2 regions of the Paenibacillus sp. FSL R5-0912 genome follow, and region 2 is predicted to be linked to the other one. Evidence: riboswitches for the same ligand, from Rfam matches in the RefSeq annotation. Region 2 holds a riboswitch; the other holds the start of a gene.
The links. A riboswitch is a leader RNA that binds a small molecule or an ion and turns the genes downstream of it on or off. The one in region 2 is predicted to bind glycine.

Region 1 (3,412 bases), 490 kb from region 2:
TTTAACACGAAATAGCAGTTTCCGGGAACCTCACCCTGCCTAAGCAGAATGGTTCCCTTGCTGTATTCCTCGACAAGAATCTCATCCAGAATAGCCTGCTGCTCCTCTTCGCTGAGGGAGGTCAGCCGGGTCATATATTGGAGCAATCTATGCTTCATGTTTCGGATTCCTCCTTATTAACGCTGCTGACAACATGTCAGTAGCGTTTGAACATTCTTGCACTCATGTATTGATTATACTAACATCGGCATCACTTTTCTCCTTCTTGCTTCGCATGGAGTACAGGACGAATAACAGAATGAACCATAGCGGCGTAAACAGCAGCGCCGGACGGGTCTCATCTGCGAACAGCATAATGATCAGAATAGCAACAAACAGCGTTAAGACCGCATAATTGATAACCGGTGTGAACGGTGCTTTGAATTTGGACGCGGCATGTAAGTCTGGGCGGTTCTTCTTATATTTGATATGACATACGAGCACAACACCCCACACCCAGATGAAGCAAATGGCGCTGATCGTGGTGACGATGCCGAAAGCCTGACCCGGAATGAGCTTGCTGAGCAGCGCCCCGGCAGAGATAACAAGTGTAGAGATGAATAACGAATTCGCGGGCACATGATTTCGGTTCAGCTTGCCGAGCTGCGGGGATGCCTGATCTCTTCGGCTCAGATTATACAGAATCCGGCTGGTCGAGAACATCCCGCTGTTGCAGGCGGAAGCCGCTGAGGTTAAGACGACGAAATTGATAATGCCCGCAGCAACTGGAATCCCGACTAGACTGAAGGTTCGCACAAAAGGACTTTCAGCCGCACTGAGCTGGGTCCACGGGTTAATGCACAGCAGCACGAAGAGCGCGCCCACATAGAAGAAGAGAATCCGCAGAGGAATCTTGTTAATCGCCGAGGGGATATTTTTCTCCGGATCCGCTGTTTCTGCGGCTGATACACCCACAAGCTCCACACCGACATAAGCGAACACAACCATCTGGAAGGAAAATAAGAAGCCTTTGACACCGTTAGGGAACACGCCCCCGTGCTCCCAGAGATTGCGGACCGTCACCGATCCTGCATCCGTCTTGAACCCGATGACCAGCAGAATGATTCCCAGGCCGATTAAGGCAAGAATCGTGACGACTTTGATTAGGGCAAACCAGAATTCGAGTTCGCCGAAGCTTTTGACCGTTAGCAGATTGAGTCCGAGCAGAATAATCAGGCAGATGACTGCCGGTACCCACTGCGGGATATCGAACCAGTACTGCACATAGACGCCCACCGCAATCACATCCGCCATCGCCGTCATAATCCAGCAGAACCAGTAGGTCCAGCCCGTAATGAACGCAGCCCGGGGCCCAAGATAGTCCTCAGCAATGTCTGTAAAAGATTGATAACCCGCTTTGGAGAGCAGCAGCTCACCCAGCGCCCTCATCACAAAAAACACGGCAATCCCCACGAGTAAATACGTGATCATAATGGACGGGCCGGCCTGCTGAATCGCTCTGCCTGATCCCAGGAATAACCCTGTACCAATCGTGCCGCCAATAGCGATCAGCTGTACATGCCGGTTCGCCAAATCTCTCTTTAATTCTGTCTGTGCCATTGCCATTTTCCCCCTTAATGTGTACAACGCTATGCTGCCAAATAACATAAAAAAGAGATTGGATGTCATCCAATCTCCCGGTTCATAAGAATATCAAAATAAGCTATCTGCGCCGCTGACCGTAATTAATCAGCATAACAAATACAAATTCCGTACTCTTCTGTCCTTTTGCCTGAGATTGTGAACCCTTCGGCGCTGCGGTCTCCCGCAGTCTCTCCAGAAGCTGCTCCTGCTATAGTGTGATCCATAGCAATCATAGCCCGTGTAGTGTATTAAATTGGTGAAGCGTTAATGCATTCTGATATTCTAACATATTACTCGGCATGTGAGAGATATTCTGTGAAAAAAGTCGCAATGTTCAAGAGTTCAACATGAGGTAACTTTTGAATAAACGGGGTCATCTGCAAGAGAGAATTCGTATCTGCTCCTCTACTATAATAAATTCATCCAGATTATGTAGAGCGAGGTTAGAACCAATGGCAAATCCTTCAACCGTAAAAGCTTTGACCAAGCAGCCCCTTTCACACCAGCAGGGCAGCTTTGGCCGTTTGCTGCGGAACATTGTGAAATACCGGGTGCTGCTGCTCATGCTGCTGCCAACCGCCATTATTTTTTTCATCAACTGTTACATCCCGATGTTCGGATTATTCATTGCTTTCAAGAACATCAACTATGTTGACGGCATTATGGGCAGTCCATGGGCGGGACTCGACAACTTCCGGTTCCTCTTCGCCACATCCGATGCCCTGCGCGTGACCATTAACACCATCGGCTACAACGTTGTCTTCATTATCTCAGGGCTCATCCTCTCTGTATCCCTAGCCATTGCGATCAACGAGGTTCGCAGCAAGCTGGCCTCCCGTTTCTTCCAGACTGTTATGATTATGCCGAATTTCTTGTCCATGGTTGTCGTCAGCTTCATAGTCTACGCCTTCCTGCACCCGGAGTACGGCTTCCTGGTCAAGCATATTCTGCCCTTGTTCGGCCATTCCTCAGTCAATGCTTATATGCATCCCAATGCATGGCCCTATATTCTGTGGCTCACCAAGATGTGGCACTCGATCGGCATCGGCAGTGTCATCTATCTGGCCGCGATCACCGGCATCAGCGAGGAGCTGTATGAAGCTGCGGTGGTGGACGGCGCCAGCAAGTGGCAGCAGATCACCCGAATTACGCTGCCGCTCCTTACGCCTATCATGGTCATTCTCACCATTCTCAACATGGGCGGTATTTTCCGCTCCGACTTCGGGCTGTTCTACCACGTTACGCTGGACTCCGGTGCGCTGCGCTCCACTACGGATGTCATCGACACCTATGTATACAGGGGGTTAATTCAGCTCAATGATCTGGGTATGTCCTCTGCGGCGAACTTTTATCAATCCGTCATCGGCTTCTTCCTTGTTATCGGGGCGAACAGTCTGGCCCGCAAGCTGAACCGCGATACGGCACTTTTCTAGAACGGAGGATCTTAATGACTACTGCAACCCGAACCCGCGCCTATCCCAAAGGCTCCAAGAGCGCCCAGATTGTGCTGAACATCTTCTTCACTGCCTTCAGTCTGGCCTGCATCCTGCCTATTCTGCTCATTGTCGCCATTTCCTTAACCAACGAGAAAACGTTAACGCTGCAGGGGTATAAATTCTGGCCCGAGAAGATTGACCTGACCGCTTACCAATATCTGTTCAACCATTCGCAGACGCTGGTCAAAGCTTATGGAATCAGCCTGACCGTTACGCTTACCGGAACCCTTCTGGCAGTACTATTGATTGCTCTGTACGCGTACCCCCTCTACCGGAAGGACTTTCCCTTTAAA
Region 2 (3,412 bases):
ACTCTTTGCCTATCTGACATTTGTGATCCTCTTTCTGCAGATCAATCCGGTCTATAACCCGGAAGCCATGATCCCTTCCTCCGCCGGGGAATCCACCTTTCTGGTCTGTATGGGCATGTCTGCCGTGGTGCTTTTCCCGTTTTATTCGGCCGGTGTGTATTACTTCGTACTTAAACCCAATACCCGTCCCAGAAAAAGATACCGGTTCCTATTGCTGTGCCTTATCTTTGCCGTTGCCGGTCTGGCTCTGCTGCCCGCCCTTTGGCACTTGGCGCCAAGTATTTATCCGGGGCTGCTTAGCTTTCCGGAGTGATACAGAAACGAAAAAAGACAGACCTCTCACATTAGTGACATCTAATGTAATAAGAGAAGCCTGCCATGTTCATCTGTGCGTAAAAACTATTCCCCAACCAATTCCTTATAACCAGCCGCATCCAGCAGGCCCGATACTGCATCCGCGAACTCACCATCAAGCTCCAGCTCAAAAATCCAACCGCCGCCGTATGGCTGATCATTGATCAGCTCCGGGCTGGATTCGAGTGCGTCGTTGATCTTGGTTACCTTGCCGGATACCGGCGAGTACAGCTCCGACACCGTCTTGACAGACTCGATACTGCCTACGCTATCGCCCGCGGAAATGGCTGCGCCGACTTCAGGAAACTCAACAAACACGATGTCGCCCAATAAATGCTGCGCATGATCCGTAATTCCCACACGTACTACGCGTCCTTCACCCTGCTGTGCCCATTCATGCTCTTCGCTGTATAGCAGGTTGTTAAGCACTTCACTCATTTCAAAGCCGCCTCTTTTCCACATTTGGAGTTCTAAATTTAGTTATAGCCTAAGTTATCACCTTGCCTAATGTCAATATAACTGACAGGAAAATTAAATTTGTCATCTTTTTGACGTTTTTTGATTGACAGCGTGCTTGTAAACCCGGTTTAATGGAGTCAGTAGAAAAACATATGGTTTGCGAATGATGGCATAGGGAGAGACTGACCCTCAGGGGCAGCGCCGAAGGAGTAAGCCCGGGATGGGTGAATCTCTCAGGCAAAAGGACCTTTGCCGGACGCATCTCTGGAGAGCATCCACAGCCTGGACAACAGGAAACGGATCACCAACGGGGAAACCTGCGGGCAGGATAGCAGGGTAACTCTCAGGTACAAAGGACAGAGCGAAAGTCAATTTATGCGTTAGTGCATAATGGCTTTCGCCTGTCCTTTTTTATATTTTTAGCTGAAACAGATACTGCGCTTATAAGGCGGCATTACCGTTTCTGCTTACATGTAAACAGACTAAGGGGTGACACGATGGAGTCTTTGAGAAGAACGCCTTTTTATGATCTCTATGCCGCTTATGCGGAGTCCAGATGCATTGATTTCGGCGGCTGGGAGCTGCCGGTGCAGTTTACTGGCATCGTTAAGGAACATGAAGCAGTCCGCCAGCAGGCCGGACTGTTTGATGTATCGCATATGGGTGAATTCATGGTTGACGGCAGCGGCGCTGAAGCCTTCCTGCAGCAGATGACCACCAATGATGTCAGCCGCCTAGCAGACGGCGCAGCGCAGTATACCCTGATGCTCTATCCGAATGGCGGCGTAGTAGATGATCTGCTGGTGTACCGCCTGGGCCATGAGCGCTACATGCTGGTCGTCAATGCCTCCAATATCGACAAGGACTTCCAGTGGCTGGAGGAGCATCTCACCGCTGAATTCAGCGGTGTCAGCCTGAAGAATGTCTCTGATGAGACGCTGCTGCTCGCTCTGCAGGGTCCGCTGGCTGAGATGATTCTGGCCGAAGTTACCTCTGCCCCGCTTGCAGAGCTGAAGCCCTTCCACTTCATCGAACACGCCGAGGTCTGCGGCGTTTCTGTACTGCTCTCCCGCACCGGCTATACCGGTGAGGACGGCTTTGAGCTGTACGCCCCCGTCCACACAGCGGCTGCACTCTGGAATGGTCTGCTGGCCGCAGGCGCGCCGCATGGCCTGACCCCTGCCGGACTCGGCGCACGCGACACGCTCCGCTTCGAAGCCAAGCTGCCGCTGTACGGCCAGGAGCTCTCGGCGGATATTACGCCGCTCGAAGCGGGTGTCCAGTTCTTCGTGAAGCTGGACAAAGCCGGTTTCATCGGCCGCGATGCCTTGCTGAAGCAGAAGGAAGCCGGCCTCCCGCGCCGCCTTGTGGGGCTTGAAATGATCGACCGCGGGATTCCCCGCTCCCATTATCCCGTATATGCAGACGGTGTGAAGATCGGTGAAGTCACAACCGGTACCCAATCCCCGACGCTGAAGCGGAATCTTGGACTTGCCCTGCTGGATGCTGCCTATACTGAGATCGGCACAGAGGTGTATGTGGAGATTCGCGGCAAGCAGCTGAAGGCTGCCGTGATCAGAGCCCCGTTCTACAAAAAGATCCAAGGAGTGAAGCCGTAATGAAGCACCGCTATCTGCCTATGACGGAGCAAGACCGCGCAGAGATGATGGAAACTGTAGGGATTCAGTCCATCGATGAACTATTCGCTGATATCCCTCAATCTGTCCGCTACCAGGGAACGATGCCAATGTCCGGCCCGCTGGACGAATATGCGCTGCTGCGCCATATGAAGGGTCTGGCTGACAAGAATGCCGACTTTGATACCCATGCCAGCTTCCTTGGCGCCGGACTCTATGACCACCACATTCCTGTTGTCATTAACCATATTATTTCCCGTTCAGAATTCTATACCGCCTACACCCCCTATCAGCCGGAAATCAGCCAGGGCGAGCTTCAGGCAATCTTCGAATTCCAGTCCTATATCTGTGAGTTGACCGGCATGAAGGTCGCTAATGCAAGCATGTACGATGGTGCAACAGCCTTCTCCGAAGCAGCCGTGCTTGCCGCAGGCGCCACAAAACGCAAGAAGCTGATTGTCTCCCGTACAGTTCACCCGGAAGCCCGCCAGGTGCTGCGCACTTCCGCCAATGCCTGGGGCCTGCAAATCGTGGAGATCGATTATAAGGACGGAGTTACCGATCTTGCCAAGCTGGCTGAGGCCATTGATGCCGATACCGCCGCCGTTCTGGTCCAATCGCCCAACTTCTTCGGCGGCATCGAGGATCTGCGCCAGATTGAGCCACTGATCCATGCGGTCAAGGGCCTCCTCGTGGTCAGCGCGAATCCCATTGCACTCGGCGTGCTGGAAACCCCAGGCAAGCTGGGCGCCGACATCGTAGTCGGCGACGCACAGCCGCTGGGGATCGCCGCATCGCTCGGAGGACCAACCTGCGGATTCTTCGCGGTTGCTGAACCGCTGATGCGCCGCATGCCGGGCCGGATCGTCGGCCAGACCGTTGACCGTAACGGCAAACGCGGCTTCGTGCTAACGCTGCAAGCCCGCGAACAGCATATCCGCCGCGAGAAGGCGACGTCGAAT

Region 1: it holds a riboswitch for glycine, as region 2 does, so the genes downstream of both, R50912_RS32210 (amino acid permease) here and gcvT (glycine cleavage system aminomethyltransferase GcvT) in region 2, are expected to answer to the same signal.

Annotation. Positions count from the first base shown of each region.
Region 1 covers NZ_CP009282.1:7,568,093-7,571,504, forward strand. The annotation lists gene R50912_RS32205 (Crp/Fnr family transcriptional regulator) at 1-158, opposite strand, end outside; gene R50912_RS32210 (amino acid permease) at 223-1,599, opposite strand; glycine riboswitch at 1,750-1,829, opposite strand; gene R50912_RS32215 (ABC transporter permease) at 2,076-3,056, shown strand; gene R50912_RS32220 (carbohydrate ABC transporter permease) at 3,071-3,412, shown strand, end outside.
Region 2 covers NZ_CP009282.1:7,082,699-7,086,110, forward strand. The annotation lists gene R50912_RS30095 (hypothetical protein) at 1-313, shown strand, start outside; gene gcvH (glycine cleavage system protein GcvH) at 400-792, opposite strand; glycine riboswitch at 977-1,072, shown strand; glycine riboswitch at 1,076-1,175, shown strand; gene gcvT (glycine cleavage system aminomethyltransferase GcvT) at 1,311-2,432, shown strand; gene gcvPA (aminomethyl-transferring glycine dehydrogenase subunit GcvPA) at 2,432-3,412, shown strand, end outside.